DNA from 3 places in the Mesorhizobium sp. M1338 genome. Region 3 is predicted to be linked to each of the others. Evidence: predicted binding sites of a transcription regulator. Region 3 holds the regulator's gene; each other region holds the start of a gene.

Region 1 (5,347 bases), on a different contig from region 3:
CGGGCTTGTCAGGCGTTTCCTTCCTGGCCGGCTCGGGCGTCGGTGCAGCCCCTGGCGCGGTGCCCGCGGGCGGAAACGGCGTGAACAGCCGCATCGCATTCTGGAACATTTCCATGTTGCGGCGCGTCTGCTCCTCCAGTGCCTTGATCGGCGTGGTGATTTTCATCATGTCCAGCGGCGACTTGCCGAGCGCACCCTTCATCTGCTCGCGAAAGCGTTCCTGCTCCTTGGAGAAGGCGAGCATCGACTGCTCGAGGAAGCTCGGCACGATCATCTGCATCTGGTCGCCGTAATAGGCGATCAGCTGGCGCAGGAACGGGATCGGCAGCATGTTCTGCCCATCCTTGTTCTCCAGCTCGAAGATGATCTGGGTCAGCACCGGATGCGTGATGTCGTCACCGGTCTTGGCGTCCTGGACGGTGAACTCCTCGCCCTTCTTGACCATCTCGGCGAGGTCCTCGAGCGTCACATAGGTGCTGGTACCGGTGTTGTAGAGGCGGCGATTGGCATATTTCTTGATGATGATCGGATCGTCTTTAGCGGCCATCTACATCCTCCCGGGGACACCGGCGCGCCTCTGAGTAAGCCGCCGATAGCGATTGTGCCTTTTTTTTGAGGATATGCGCAAAAGCCTCACAATTCCAAGCAGTTTGTGCAGTGCGGGATCATTAAATGCTGCATAGCGGGCAAAAAATATGCTGCGCAGCAATGAGGGAACTGCCGCCCCGGCGAGGCACGACCCGCTTGTGGCGCATGGGCGCCATGCCCATTTCCGGTTTGACTTGGATCATGGAAAGGGCAAGAAAAGTCGCCAACAACGCCCAAAAAAACGACAGCTCGAAGTCCGGAGAAGAAAATGACCTCTGCCAATTCCATCGTTGTCGCCAGCGCCGCACGCACGCCGGTCGGCTCCTTCAACGGCGCCTTCGCCGCCACCCCGGCACATGAGCTCGGTGCCGTCGTCATCAGGGAATTGCTGTCGCGCGCCGGTGTCGAACCAGGCGAGGTCGACGAGGTCATCCTCGGTCAGGTGCTGACCGCGGCGCAGGGTCAGAACCCGGCCCGCCAGGCATCGATCAATGCCGGCCTGCCCAAGGAAACCACCGCCTGGGGCCTGAATCAGGTTTGCGGCTCGGGTCTGCGCGCCATTGCGCTCGGCATGCAGCAGATCGCCACCGGCGACGCTAAGGTGATCATCGCGGGCGGCCAGGAATCGATGTCGCTTTCGACGCATGCCCAGCACCTGCGCGCAGGCGTCAAGATGGGCGACTTCAAGCTGATCGACACTATGATCAAGGACGGACTGTGGGATGCCTTCAACGGCTATCACATGGGCAACACCGCCGAAAACGTCGCGCGCCAGTTCCAGATCACCCGCGACGACCAGGACCAGTTCGCGCTGGCCTCGCAGAACAAGGCCGAGGCCGCGCAGAAGGCCGGCAAATTCAAGGACGAGATCGTCGCCGTCACTATCAAGGGCAAGAAGGGCGACACCATTGTCGACCAGGACGAATACATCCGCCACGGTGCCACGATCGACGCCATGACCAAGCTGAGGCCGGCTTTCGACAAGGACGGCACGGTGACCGCCGCCAACGCCTCCGGCATCAATGACGGCGCCGCGGGTGCTGTGCTGATGAGCGAAGCGGAAGCGGTGAGACGTGGCATCACCCCGCTGGCGCGTATCGTGTCCTGGGCAACCGCCGGCGTCGACCCGCAGATCATGGGCACCGGACCTATTCCTGCCTCGCGCAAGGCATTGGAAAAGGCTGGCTGGTCGGTCGGCGACCTCGACCTGATCGAGGCCAATGAAGCCTTTGCGGCGCAAGCCTGCGCCGTCAACAAGGACATGGGCTGGGATCCCTCGATCGTCAACGTCAATGGCGGCGCCATCGCCATCGGCCACCCGATCGGCGCATCTGGCGCCCGCATCTTCAACACGCTGGTCTTCGAGATGCGCCGCCGTGGCGCCAAGAAGGGCCTCGCTACGCTCTGCATCGGCGGCGGCATGGGCGTCGCCATGTGCGTGGAGGCAATCTGAAGAAAAGCAAATAGCGAGTAGCGAATAGGGAAGAATGGCGTCAGCGCGACGGGACATCAAATCCCTACTCGCTATTAGCCACTCGCTATTCGCTCCCGACCAAAGGGAGGAACATTATGACCAAGGTAGCAATCGTCACGGGCGGATCGCGCGGTATCGGCGCGGCGATCTCGATCGCATTGAAGACCGCCGGCTATTCGGTTGCCGCGAACTACGCCGGCAATGACGACGCGGCGGCGAAATTCAAGGCCGAAACCGGTATCCCGGTCTACAAATGGTCGGTCGCCGACTATGATGCCTGCACCACCGGCATCAAACAGGTCGAGGCCGATCTCGGCCCGGTCTCGGTGCTGGTCAACAATGCCGGCATCACCCGAGACGCCATGTTCCACAAGATCACGCGCGAACAGTGGAAAGAGGTCATCGACACCAACCTGTCCGGCGTCTTCAACATGACGCATCCGCTGTGGAGCGGCATGCGCGACCGCAAGTTCGGCCGCGTCATCACGATCTCCTCGATCAACGGCCAGAAGGGCCAGGCCGGCCAGGTCAACTATTCCGCCGCCAAGGCCGGCGACATCGGTTTCAGCAAAGCTCTGGCTCAAGAGGGGGCGCGCGCGGGCATCACCGTCAACGTCATCTGCCCCGGCTACATCGCCACCGAGATGGTCAAGGCTATCGACGAGAAGGTGCTCAACGAGCGGATCATCCCGCAGATCCCCGTCGGCCGCCTCGGCGAGCCCGAAGAAATCGCGCGCTGCGTCGTTTTCCTCGCTTCCGAGGATGCCGGCTTCATCACCGGCTCGACCATCACGGCCAATGGCGGCCAGTATTTCGTCTGATGACGGGCGGTGCGGGCGGACAGACCGACGGGCCAGCCCGCCGGCCCGTTTTTTCGTTGCCGGGCCTGATCCTTTCGACATGCCCTCGTCGGGTGCTGACCCAATCCGGTACGCAGAGGTTAATAGCGGCTGGCCGCCCTGTGCGAAACCGGTTCCCAAGCCTGTGGATTCTCGGTGGATAAGCTGTTCACAACACAAGATATTGGGGTGAACAAACCAAGAATATTCCGGCATCCTGATTCGTCGCCGATTCGTTCCGGCTTTGACCGGAACGTTAACGGCGACAGCTGGAATCGCCTGCCAATTCCTTAACGCGGATTAGGAAAGATCAACAATTTCATAAGCTTGAGCGAGGCATACCAAGCCATCATGATCGTTTCTCGGCAAAGGTTAACAGCAACGCCCCCTTGCACCCTCTTAGCATAAAACGGGCCAGTTCAGCGATTCAGCATGTGGTGCGACTCCTGGTCGCAAAATCCACATGTAGCCGTGAACAAAAGCTGAATCTGGCCGAGTCACTGATTCGTCGCCGATTCGTTCCAGACTCGTTCTATCCGTTAATCCGCGGCCGATTGAGAGCTTGACAAAAACACCTTCTGGCCGGCGGTGGAACATTCCGCTTTCGCTTCGCGCCCGAAATCCCTATGTGTCGCCTGTCATACGCGCCACGTGAGGCACGCTCCCGACAACCAGAGGCCAGAAAGCCTTATTCCCAGGGTCGATGAACATCCAGCCGAAACACACTGAGCCGCTAATCCTGTCTGGCCGCGACGTGACCGCCGTGCTTGGGCCCACCAACACCGGCAAGACCCATCTCGCCATCGAGCGCATGGTGGCTCATGAGAGTGGCATCATCGGCCTGCCGCTCAGGCTGCTGGCGCGCGAGGTCTATGCCCGCGTCTGCGAAAAGGTTGGCGCTCACAAGGTCGCGCTGATCACCGGCGAGGAAAAGATCCAGCCGGCGGGCGCGAAATATTCGGTCTGCACCGTCGAGGCCATGCCGCGCGAGACCGATGCCGCCTTCGTCGCCATCGACGAGGTGCAGCTTGCCGGCGACCTCGAGCGCGGACACATCTTCACCGACCGTATCCTGCATCTGCGCGGCCGCCAGGAAACGTTGCTGCTCGGTGCCGCCACCATGCACGGCATTTTGCAGCGCCTGCTGAGAGGCGTCTCTGTGGTGACGCGGCCGAGGCTGTCGCATCTTGCCTATGCCGGCCCCAAGAAACTGACACGGCTGCCGCGGCGCACTGCGATCGTCGCCTTCTCGGCCGACGAGGTCTACGCCATAGCCGAACTGATCCGCCGCCAACAGGGCGGTGCCGCCGTCGTGCTCGGCGCGCTAAGCCCGCGCACCCGCAACGCCCAAGTGGCATTGTTTCAGTCCGGCGATGTCGACTATCTCATCGCCACCGACGCCATCGGCATGGGCCTCAACCTCGATCTCGATCACGTCGCCTTCGCCCAGAACCGGAAGTTCGATGGTTATCAGTATCGCAACCTGACGGCGGCCGAGCTTGGCCAGATCGCCGGCCGCGCCGGTCGGCACCTGCGCGACGGCACCTTTGGCGTCACCGGCCAGGTCGACCCGCTGGATGAGGAACTGGTCAAGAAGATCGAAGGCCATGATTTCGATCCGGCGAAGGTGCTGCAATGGCGCACCGCGCGTTTCGACTTCGCCAGCCTCGATGCGCTGAAGCGCTCGATCGAAACCAATGCCCCGGTCGAAGGGCTGACGCGCGCGCTGCCCGCGGTCGACGCGCAGGCGCTTGAATATCTGTCCCGCGATGAAGACATCCGCGCTCTTGCCAGCAATGCCAAACGCGTTGCGCTGCTGTGGGAAGCCTGCGCACTGCCCGATTACCGCAGGATCGCGCCGGCCCAACATGCAGACCTCGTTGCTTCGATCTACACCGACCTTGCACGGCATGGCCATGTCGACGAGAATTACATGGCCGAGCAGGTGCGCCGCGCCGACACCACCGAGGGCGACATCGACACGCTGTCGCATCGCATTGCCCAGATCCGCACCTGGACATTCGTGTCGAACCGGCCCGGTTGGCTGGCCGATCAGGCACACTGGCAGGAAAAGACGCGCGAAATCGAAGACAGATTGTCGGATGCGCTGCATGAGCGGTTGACGAAACGCTTCGTAGACCGCAGGACTTCCGTCCTCATGCGGCGCCTTAGAGAAAATACCATGCCTGAAGCCGAAATTAGTCCTACCGGAACCGTCCTTGTCGAAGGCCACCATGTCGGCGAGTTGCAAGGGTTCCGCTTCACCGCTGATCAAACCGCCGGCGGTGAAGACGCCAAGGCGGTGCGCACCGCCGCCCAGAAGGCGCTGGCCGCCGAGTTCGAGGCGCGCGCCGAACGCTTCGGCGCCTCGGCCAATGGCGACATCGCGCTTGGCTCGGATGGCACGCTGCGCTGGATCGGCGCGCCGATCGGCACACTGGTCGCG
Region 2 (5,347 bases), on a different contig from region 3:
CTCCATCGAGCGGATCAGCTCCTTAAGGTTCTCCAGCCGGCCTGGCGCTTCGACCGAGCGGTCGTTCTTCCACATGTCGGTGTAGCCGCTCTCTTCGAGAATGGTCTCGGCGAGTTCGGTGTGCGGCGTTGTTTCCAGCGCCTTTTGCCAGCGCTCGAAATTGGCAGCCACTTCGCGAAGGGCTGCGCGCGGTTTCGGCTTCAGTTCGTCGCTTTCGGCGAGCTTGGCGGCGGCTTCCAGCATCGGGATGCGCAGCGCGCGCGCCGTGTCGTGGATCTGGCGGATGGTGGCTTCACCAAGGCCGCGCTTGGGCACATTGACGATGCGTTCGAAGGCAAGGTCGTCGGCGCCTTGCGCGACGACGCGGAAGAAGGCCATGGCGTCGCGGATTTCCAGACGTTCATAGAAGCGCGGGCCGCCGATGACGCGGTAGTTGAGGCCGAGCGTGATGAAGCGGTCCTCGAAGGCCCGCATCTGGAAGGAGGCGCGGACCAGGATCGCCATGTCGTTGAGATTGTGCTTTTGCCGCTGGTAGGTCTCGATGGTCTCGCCGACGGCGCGGGCTTCCTCCTCGGAATCCCAGGCGGCATGGACATGCACCTTGCCGTCATCCGGCTCGTTCCGGTCGGTGAACAGCGTCTTGCCGAAACGGCCCTCATTGTGGGCGATGAGGTGGGAGGCGGCGCCAAGGATGTGCGCGGTCGAGCGGTAGTTGCGCTCCAGGCGGATGATGGTGGCGCCGGGGAAATCCTTGTCGAAGCGCAGGATGTTGTCGACCTCGGCGCCGCGCCAGCCATAGATGGATTGATCGTCGTCGCCGACGCAGCAGATGTTTACTTTGTTGTCGCTCACGGCCGTACGCGAGCTTCGCTCGCTGGCCTCCGCGGGGGCGGCCTGGCCGGCCGACGCCCGGTCGGGCTTGCGGCCTTCGGCCGATCGCACATCCGTCGATGTCGACGCGCGCCCGGCATCAGGCCGCTGCGCCAGCAACCGCAGCCACATATACTGGGCGGTGTTGGTGTCCTGATATTCGTCGACGAGGATGTATTTGAAGCGCTTGTGGTATTCCTTCAGCACATCCGGATTAGCGCGGAAGATGCGGATCGGGTGGCAGAGAAGATCGCCGAAGTCGCAGGCGTTCAGGGTCTTCAGCCGCTCCTGATAGGCCTTGTAGAGTTCACGGCCCTTGCCGTTGGCGAACGCGCGCGCGTCGCCCTCGGCGATGTCGGCCGGACCTTGCCCCTTGTTCTTCCAGCCGTCGATCATCTGGGCGAACTGCTTGGCCGGCCAGCGCTTGTCGTCGAGTCCCTCGGCCTGGATCAGCTGCTTGATCAGCCGCACGACGTCGTCGGTGTCGAGGATGGTGAAGTCGGATCTCAATCCGGCAAGTTCGGCATGGCGGCGCAGCAGCTTGACGCCGATCGAGTGGAAGGTGCCGAGCCACGGCATGCCCTCGACATTGCCTTCGCCGATCAGGACGCCGATGCGGATCTTCATCTCGCGGGCGGCCTTGTTGGTGAAGGTGACGGCCAGGATCTGCGACGGGAAGGCCTTGCCGGTGGCGAGGATGTGGGCGATGCGGGTGGTGAGCACGCGGGTCTTGCCGGTGCCGGCGCCGGCCAGCACAAGAACCGGACCTTCGGTGGTTTCCACCGCCAGCCGCTGCTCGGGGTTCAGCCCCTTCAGATAGTCGGGTGCATTGTTGTGGCCGCCACGGGCAGCCATGGCGCGCGCGGCAATACCCGACGGGGCCGAGGGCCGCGCATTGGGTTCATCGAAAAAGGGCATGTCTTCGGAAAAGCCGGACATCGCCCCGAATGTAGTGATTCGGGGGCGAAAGACCAGAAGTGTCTACGTTTTGTTCCGGCAAAGTGCCTGATATCGCCGTTCAGGCCTTGCAGTAACCGAGAGTGACGAAAACCGAACGAGCGCGCCTCGTCGGTCGTCATGGCGCCGAGACTGCTGGAAACCCTGATACAAGCAAGATGGATTGCCACCATGGCGTGTGGCCAACTTGACAGGCGCGGCGGTCAGGAGAAAGTTGTGTCCTGGGCAGGAACGATTGCGTCGGGCTGTCCTTGGCGTCGCAAAGCGCAACAGTCGAAGGAGTATCATCTTGGCTGTCACCACCACCTCCCTCGTCCTCTTGCTCATAGGCCTGGCGCTCGGCGGCGGCGGTATCCGCTTGGCTTCGCTGGGCGGCAGCTGGTACTATATCGTCGCCGGCCTCGCCTTCCTGATCGCCGCCTGGCTGCTCTACCGACGCAGATCCACCGCGCTGTGGCTCTACGCGGCGATCGTGCTCGGCACGCTGGCCTGGGCCGTCTGGGAGACCGGCTTCGACTGGTGGGAACTTGGGCCCCGCGGCGGCATCATCGTGCTGGTGGCGCTATGGCTGCTGACGCCGTCGGCGAGGCGTGGTCTTGCCGGGCCTGACGCGCGCGCGCCGCTCATCCTTGCCGTGCTGGCATCGCTTGCCGTCGCCGGTTATTCGATGACAGCAGATCCGAAGGACATCGCTGGAGAACTCGACACCGACAAGGTGATCCCCAACGCCAACCTCGGTAACAATGTGCCGGCCGGCGAATGGCACTATTACGGCCGCACGCAGTTCGGCCAGCGCTATTCGCCGCTCGACCAGATCACACCGGACAATGTCGCCAAGCTGCAACCGGCGTGGACCTACCAGACTGGTGACGTGAAGGGTCCGGACGACATCGGCGAGACCACCTATCAGGTGACGCCGCTGAAGATCGGCGACACGCTCTACATCTGCACGCCGCACAATTTCGCCATCGCCATCGACGCCGCGAGCGGCAAGGAGAAATGGCGCTACGATCCCAAGGTCAAGCTCGACAAGGACCGCCAGCACCAGACTTGCCGCGGCGTGTCCTATTATGCCGATGCGGCCATCGCCGCCGGCCAGCCATGCGCTGCCCGCGTCTACCTGCCGACCTCGGACGCGCGGCTGATCGCGCTCGACGCCGCCAACGGCCAGGTCTGCCCCAGCTTCGCCGAGGGCGGCACGCTGAACCTTCTGACCAACATGCCCTATCCGAAGTCGGGCTATTATTACTCGACCTCGGCGCCGCTGATATCAGGTGGCAAGATCATCGTCGGCGGCGCGGTCAACGACAATTATTCGACCCAGGAGCCGTCCGGCGTCATCCGCGCCTACGACGCTGCCACCGGCAAGCTGCTATGGAACTGGGATTCCGGCAATCCGGACCAGACGACGCCGCTGGCGGCCGGCCAGACTTACACCGCCAACTCGCCCAACATGTGGTCGACGCCGAGCGCCGACGAGAAGCTCGGCCTGCTCTATGTGCCGCTTGGCAACCAGACGCCGGATCAACTCGGCGCCGGGCGCAGCGCCAATGTCGAGAAGTTCTCGTCGTCGATCACCGCGCTCGATCTCAACACCGGGCAGTTGCGCTGGGTGCGGCAGACCGTGCACCACGATCTCTGGGACATGGACGTGCCGGCGCAGCCGAGCCTGATCGACATCACCAAGGCCGACGGCACGGTGGTGCCGGCACTGGTCGGGCCGACCAAGCAGGGCGACCTCTATGTGCTCGACCGCCGAACCGGCGAGCCGGTCATCGCGGTCAACGAAGTGCCGGCGCCCGGCGGCGCCATCGAGGGCGACCACACATCGCCGACGCAGCCGGTCTCGGATCTTACCTTCATGCCGAAGCCGCTCACCGGCGCCGACATGTGGGGTCTCACCATGTTCGACCAGTTGGCTTGCCGGATCGAATTCCAGGGCCTGCGCTATGAGGGCCGCTACACACCGCCTTCCGTCCAGGGCTCGCTGATCTATCCCGGCAATTTCGGCACCTTCAACTGGGGTGGCGTCGCCGTCGATCCGGTCCGGCAGGTGCTGTTCGGCATGCCGACCTATCTGGCGTTCAAGTCGCAGCTCATTCCGCGCGATCAGGTACCGCCGCCGGACGAGGGGCGCGGCAGCGAGCAGGGACTGAACCGCAACGAGGGCGCGCCCTATGCGGTGGTGATGGGACCATTCCTGTCGCCGCTCGGCATTCCTTGCCAGGCGCCGCCCTGGGGCTATGTCGCGGGCGCCGATCTCAGGACCGGCACCATCGCCTACAAGCACCGCAACGGCACCGTCTACGACATGACGCCGCTGCCGCTGCCGCTGAAGGTCGGCGTGCCCGGCATCGGCGGGCCGATGATCACCGCCGGCGGCGTCGCCTTCCTGGGGGCCGCGGTCGACGACTATCTGCGCGCCTATGACCTGACATCGGGCAAGCAACTGTGGCAGGCGCGGCTGCCGGCCGGCGGGCAATCGACGCCTATGACTTACACGGTCGCCGACGGTCGCCAGTTCGTGGTCATCGTCGCCGGCGGCCACGGTTCGGTCGGCACCAAGCCGGGGGATTATGTGATGGCCTACGCGCTGCCGAAGTAGGGGATTGTTTCTGAGAGGTCAGCTTTTGCACGGGCGATCTTTCGGAACATCGCGCCGCCCCTCATCCGGCTGCCGCCACCTTCTCCCCGTATAGCGACGGGGAGAAGGGGCAATTCCTGCAGCGCTGGCGATTGACGAAACCATCGATGAAAGCGTCTTTCTCCCCGTCGCTATACGGGGAGAAATGCCCGGCAGGGCAATGAGGGGCAGCGCTACGCGGCGTCAGTAGCGAAACGATCAGCCAAGCCCGAGATGGCTCTTCAGGCTGGGCACCGAGCCGAGCACCTGGTTGGTGAGATCAGGGCCGGCGGCTGCTTCGGCCTGCTGGACCAGCATTTCGCCGGCCTTCTGGATCTGCGCCAAATCGAGGCCGGATGCCTTGAGCGCGGCGAGGCCGTTGACCAGCGCGCCGGCTTTTTCACCCAAAACGCCGCCAATTGCGCCCTGCAGCGATGACAGGAAGCCGCCCCCGGCCGGAGCGGCGGCCATGACGTCATATTGGTGGGCGAGATCATCAGCGCCGGCGATCTTGGCGAAAAACGCCGAGGCGCTGGTGCCTTCCGCCTCGTGTTCGAGCACCGAGAAAATGGTGCCGACGACTTTCTCCGTCGTCGCCTGGTCGAGGCCCGCTTTCTGCGAGACGGTGTTGACGATATCCTGGACGTTCATGGTCTGACCTCAACCTTGGGTTTTCTTGGATGCAGGCTGGCGCTGATTACCGCGGACCCTGATCATCGATCGCCTGGTGGAAGCGGCCGAGCGCAGTGCCAGCAGGGAGGCAGCGGCGAGCACGAAAACGGTGGCGAGGATCGGGGTGGAGAAGGTCATGGGTGTTGTTCCTTCTTGGTCGGAATGAGTGCAGATGCAGGGCAGGGACGAGACCGCCGCCGGCAGCTTCCCTAACATTGTGGCAGC
Region 3 (5,347 bases):
GATGCCCCCGCCCCGGTTCCAGCTGCCGAAGCCAGCAGGATCGTGCGCGTGCGCCGGCAAATCGGCCGGATTTCGCTGCCGCGCCTGCGCCATGGCGTGACCATGGCGGCGGGCCTGGAACTCGACCGAGGCGTGGCCTTCCTGCTGGTGCCGGTCTGCCTGGCGAGCGGGGCGATCGGCTATTTTTCGCTGGCGGCGGAACCTGGCTTCGCAAAGCCTGTCGCAGTTGTCATCTTGGCGGGGCTGTTTGCGCTGGTCTCGCGTTCCTGGCCGAAAACCCATCTGTGCTTCATGGCGGCACTTTTGTGCGCGTTCGGCCTGCTCACCGCAAAGGTCGAGACATGGCGGGCGGGAACGCAGATGCTGGGCTCGGAAATCTCGACGCAAGTGACCGGCCGCGTCGTTTCGCTCGACCGGATGGAGAGCGGTCGTATCCGGCTGACCATCGACGTCACATCGACCGCAAGGCCGAAACTGCGCTATGCGCCGGAGCGGGTGCGACTTTCGGCGCGAAAGATCCCGGCGGACGTGATCGCCGGCTCCCTGATCACTGGATATGCCAAGCTGTTGCCGCCGACCGGGCCTGTGCGGCCGGACAGCTACGACTTCTCCTTCGACAGCTATTTCGCCGGCATCGGCGGCAGCGGGTTCTTTCTCGGCAATCCAAAACTTATCGTCACCGATGACGGGCGACATGCCGCTATCGGACCGCCTTTCCTCGGGGATAGAAAAAGCCCGTGAAGCGATTGCCGACCACATCAGGGGCAGCGTCGGTGGCGCCGAGGGCGAGATCGCGGCGGCGCTGATCGTCGGCGTGCGCGCCGGCATTCCCGATGACATCAACGAAGCTATGCGGCGTACCGGCATCTACCACATCATCTCCATTTCCGGACTGCATATGGCGCTCGTCGCCGGCACCATCATGGGGTTGCTGCGCGGCGCCTTCGCCTTGTTTCCGGACTTTTCCGCGCGTCGTCCGGTCAAGAAATACGCCGCCGTCGCGGCACTGTTCTCGATCGCCGCCTATCTCATCATCTCAGGCATCGTCGTCGCCGCCGAGCGCAGCTTCATCATGCTGGCGGTGATGCTGATTGCCGTGCTGTTCGATCGGGCGGCACTCACCATGCGCAATCTAGCAATTTCGGCGATCGCCGTCATCGTGGTGTCGCCGCATGAAGTGGTCGGCCCGAGTTTTCAGATGTCCTTCGCCGCAACCGCGGCGCTGGTCGGCGCCTATGCCGGCTGGTCGGAGCATCGTGCGGGAAAGACGAGACCACCGCCGCCAAAGCGGTCGCTGCCTGGTTTCCTGACGCGAAAATTCCTGCTGGCGGCAGGCGGCCTTTCCATGACTTCCATCATCGCCGGCGGCGCCACTGCGCTGTTTGCCATCTGGCATTTTCAGCGTGTGTCGCCGCTCAGCCTGTTCGCCAATCTGGCGATCATGCCGATCGTATCACTGGTCGTCATGCCTTTCGCCGTCCTCAGCGCACTGGCGATGCCATTCGGCGCCGACGGCCCCTTTCTTTATGTAATGGGCAAAGGCCTGACGGCGATGATCGCGATGTCCGGATGGATTTCCGAGCGTTCGCCAGTCGACGCAATCGGCTTGATTTCGCAGCAGTCTGTCCTTCTGGTGGCGATTGCCCTTGTCATCGCGACGATGGCGACGACATGGCTGCGGCTGGCAGCTCTTCCTTTCGCGCTTGCCGGCCTGCTGACGGTCTCGGACACGCGCGCACCCGACGTGCTGATCTCGGAGGACGCAAGGCTGGTTGCGTTGCCGATCGGCGGCGGCGAACTCGCGGTCAGCCGGGCCAGGCCGAACGAATTCACCGTCGACAACTGGAAGCGTGCGCTGACATCCGAAAGCATCATCGTGCCGGAGGTGTTCGACGAAGGCGACGGTCAATTCGACGTCGCTGATGCGGCTGAAATGCCGCCGGGAGCACCGTTCTATTGCACTTCAGGCGTTTGCGTCGCCAGGCATCCGTCCGGCGCGTTCATTGCCTATGTCGAGGACCGAAAAGACACCTGGAAAGCCTGTGGTTTCGCCGACCTGATCGTCATCAATGACGCGACGGCCTATGACGCCTGTCACAACCCGCTGGTTCTCGTTATCACCAAACGGCAACTGGCCCGCAAAGGCAGTGCTGCCGTCTTCTTCGATCGCCAATCGGCGACCGCGCCGGCGACAATCAGCTTCGCCGTGGACAGGCCATATCGGCCCTGGCACGCGCAACGCAAGTTTTCACGCGAGGCGAGGGGACTGCCGCCCTTCAAGAGACCCGAGAAGCCAGTCGTTGAACCGCAGCTGCCTTAGTAGCGGCGGATCAGGCCAACGAGCTTGCCCTGCACCTTGACCCTGTCTGGCCCGAAAATACGGGTTTCATAGGCCGGATTGGCGGCTTCGAGAGCAATCGAGGCGCCCTTGCGGCGGAACCGCTTCAGCGTCGCTTCCTCTTCATCCACCAGCGCCACGATGATCTCGCCAGGGCTCGCCGTATCGGCATTGCGGATGATGACGGTGTCGCCGTCGAAGATGCCGGCCTCGATCATCGAGTCGCCCTTGACCTCCAGCGCATAGTGCTCGCCGCCCATGATCATGTCTGGCGGCACCGAGATCGAATGCGTCTGGTGCTGGATGGCATCGATCGGCACACCGGCGGCGATGCGCCCCATCACGGGGATCGACACGGCGGCGACCACGTCGTCGTCATTGCCTGCTGAAGACATCCGCGAAGACGCTGGCCTGATCTGCCGGCCAAGGCCGCCCTGGCCGAGACTGGCCTGACCAAGACTGCCCTGGATGACGCTTGGAGAGAACTTCTTTGCCGCGTTGAGGCCGGGTGCGATCGAGTCCGGCAGCCGCAGCACTTCCAGCGCGCGTGCCCGGTTGGGCAGCCGGCGAATGAAGCCGCGCTCTTCCAGTGCCGTGATCAAACGATGAATCCCGGATTTGGAGGCAAGGTCGAGCGCCTCCTTCATCTCGTCGAAGGATGGCGGAATGCCGCTTTCCTTCAGGCGTTCATGGATGAACATCAGCAGTTCGTGTTGCTTGCGCGTCAGCATGGCGGCCCCCAGGGTACCTGAAACCAGAATCGGAAAAACAAACCCAGAACAAACACTATCTGTTCCAGTTGTGTTCCGCAACTGTTTAAAGTTTAATGAATTTATTAAGGGGGTCGAAATTATTGGCGCTCGCCAGCGGGCCTCGTCGACGGCTGTATGCCGTCACAATGCGCTTGCCGGCATTGAAATTGTTATGGTTAATGGGCTGTGGCCCACCCTTGGCTCAAGCCTGGCATGAGCTGCCCATGGATCCGCGACGGGCGCATTTCCAGCTTTCCGGGCGTTCGTTTGCCGTGAACGAAACGAAGCCAAAATGCCAACCTTGGTTAATCTATTGCAGCCTGCGCTGGCTACCAGCGGCGAACGCATTCGCGAGCCGAAAAATTCGTCCTCCGTCATCCGACCTGGGGGCAAGACGCGACGACAGATCGTCGGGACGGCCGCGTCAGGTTACGGCCTCCTTGACGGCGAAACGCTGGTCCTTCCATGCACTCGTGCGCAGAATGTCTTCCAGCACCTCGACCGCCAGCCACACGTCCTTGTAGCCGACATAGAGCGGCGTAAATCCGAAACGGATGGTTGACGGCGCGCGGAAGTCACCGATCACGCCGCGCTCGATCAGCGCCCGCATGATTTGATAGCCATGATCGTGAAGGAACGACACCTGGCTGCCGCGCCTGGTCGCGTCGCGAGTGCTCTCCAGCGTGAGACCATAGGCGCCGCACTTCGCTTCGACGAGCTGGATGAACAGTTCGGTCAGCGCGACGCTCTTCTTTCGCAATGCCGCCATGTCGACGTCGTTCCAGATGGCAAGCGCGCCTTTGAGCGCCCGCATCGACAGGACCGGCTGCGTGCCGCACAGAAAGCGGCGGATACCGGTGCCGGCAACATAACCCCGTTCGAAGGCAAAGGGCCGTGCATGCCCCCACCAGCCGCTGAGTGGCTGGCTGATCTCGCCGTGGTGGCGCTGGGCGGCATAGATGAAGGCTGGCGCGCCCGGACCGCCGTTGAGGTACTTGTAGGTGCAGCCGACAGCGAAATCAGCATTTGCATGATCGAGCTCGACCGGCAGAGCGCCCGCGGTGTGGCAGAGATCCCAAACGATCAGCGCTCCGGCCGCATGAGCCTTGCGCGTCAGCGCCGTCATGTCGCGCAGTTCACCGGATTTGTAATTGACGTGGTTGACCAGCACCACCGCGACGCTTTCGTCGATCAGCTCTTCGATGGTTGGCGCGTCGACGCCCGCGAGGCGCAGCAAGGCGCCATCCCGGGTCGAGGCCACGCCTTCGGCGATGTACAGGTCGGTGGGAAAACTGTCACCCTCGGCGACGATGGCCAACCGGCCGGGCCGCATCTCCATCGCCGCATGCAACACCTTGTAGATGTTGGTCGACGTCGTGTCGCAGACGACGGTCTGGCCGGCCGCGGCTCCGATCAGACGTCCAAGCTGATCGCCGAGTTCGATCGGCATCTCGAACCATCCGGCTGTATTCCAGGCCCGGATGAGATCCTGGGCCCATTCCTGGGCCGCCGCTTGCTGCAGCTCGCCGAAAACGGCATGTGATGCCGCCCCAAGTGAATTGCCGTCGAGATAGATCACCCCCTCCGGCAAAATGTAACGATCGCGCATGGCACGCAGCGGATCCGTGGCATCCATCGCTTCGATCGCAGCGAGATCAGGAATTCCACTCATGGTCGTTCAGTCCTCGGTTGTTCGCGAAGGGTTCCCGCTGCAAGCGCGTCCCCTCGGTGTGCCTGTTCTCATTTCGATGATGTCAGAGCCGGGTGCGGACCGTCCACAGCTCCGGGAACAGCACGACCTCGAGCATCTTCTTCAGGTACGAAGCACCCGACGTGCCGCCGGTGCCGCGTTTCAGGCCGATGATGCGCTCGACCGTGGTGACATGATTGAAGCGCCAACGGCGGAAATAGTCCTCGAAGTCGACCAGCTTCTCGGCCAGTTCGTAGAACATCCAGTAGCGCTGCGGGTCGCGGTAGATGGTCTGCCAGGCGACCAGGACCTCTTCATTCTCGGTTCGCGTCTCACGCCAGTCCGTGCGCCTGGCATCAGCGCCGATATCGAATCCGTTGCGCGCCAGGAGCAGCAGCGCTTCGTCGTAGAGCGACGGCTCCGCCAGGATCGCCTCCAGCTTTCCGCTGAGGTCTGGCCGGTGCTTGTGCGGCCCGAGCATGGCGAGGTTGCGGTTGCCGGCCATGAACTCGATGGCGCGATACTGCCAGGACTGGAAACCCGAGGACTGGCCGAGCGCGTCGCGGA

Evidence for each region. The regulator LexA, encoded in region 3, represses DNA repair genes until DNA is damaged. The targets are predictions, from matches to a motif close to TGTTCNNNNTGTGTTCNG.
Region 1: a site for LexA is predicted at 3,419-3,436, ahead of NKH19_RS04470 (helicase-related protein). Genes of this name have one in related genera too.
Region 2: a site for LexA is predicted at 1,849-1,866, ahead of NKH19_RS07225 (ATP-dependent helicase). Genes of this name have one in related genera too.

What each region holds. Positions count from the first base shown of each region.
Region 1 is NZ_JAMYLL010000003.1:123,956-129,302, forward strand. Features, by position in the region: gene phaR (polyhydroxyalkanoate synthesis repressor PhaR) at 1-547, opposite strand, end outside; gene NKH19_RS04460 (acetyl-CoA C-acetyltransferase) at 857-2,041, shown strand; gene phbB (acetoacetyl-CoA reductase) at 2,158-2,883, shown strand; gene NKH19_RS04470 (helicase-related protein) at 3,605-5,347, shown strand, end outside.
Region 2 is NZ_JAMYLL010000005.1:47,967-53,313, reverse strand. Features, by position in the region: gene NKH19_RS07225 (ATP-dependent helicase) at 1-1,809, opposite strand, end outside; gene NKH19_RS07220 (glucose/quinate/shikimate family membrane-bound PQQ-dependent dehydrogenase) at 2,117-4,432, shown strand; gene NKH19_RS07215 (hypothetical protein) at 4,670-5,101, opposite strand; gene NKH19_RS07210 (hypothetical protein) at 5,111-5,260, opposite strand.
Region 3 is NZ_JAMYLL010000043.1:4,703-10,049, forward strand. Features, by position in the region: partial or broken gene NKH19_RS26305 (ComEC/Rec2 family competence protein) at 1-2,320, shown strand, start outside; gene lexA (transcriptional repressor LexA) at 2,317-3,069, opposite strand; gene kynU (kynureninase) at 3,515-4,762, opposite strand; gene kynA (tryptophan 2,3-dioxygenase) at 4,845-5,347, opposite strand, start outside.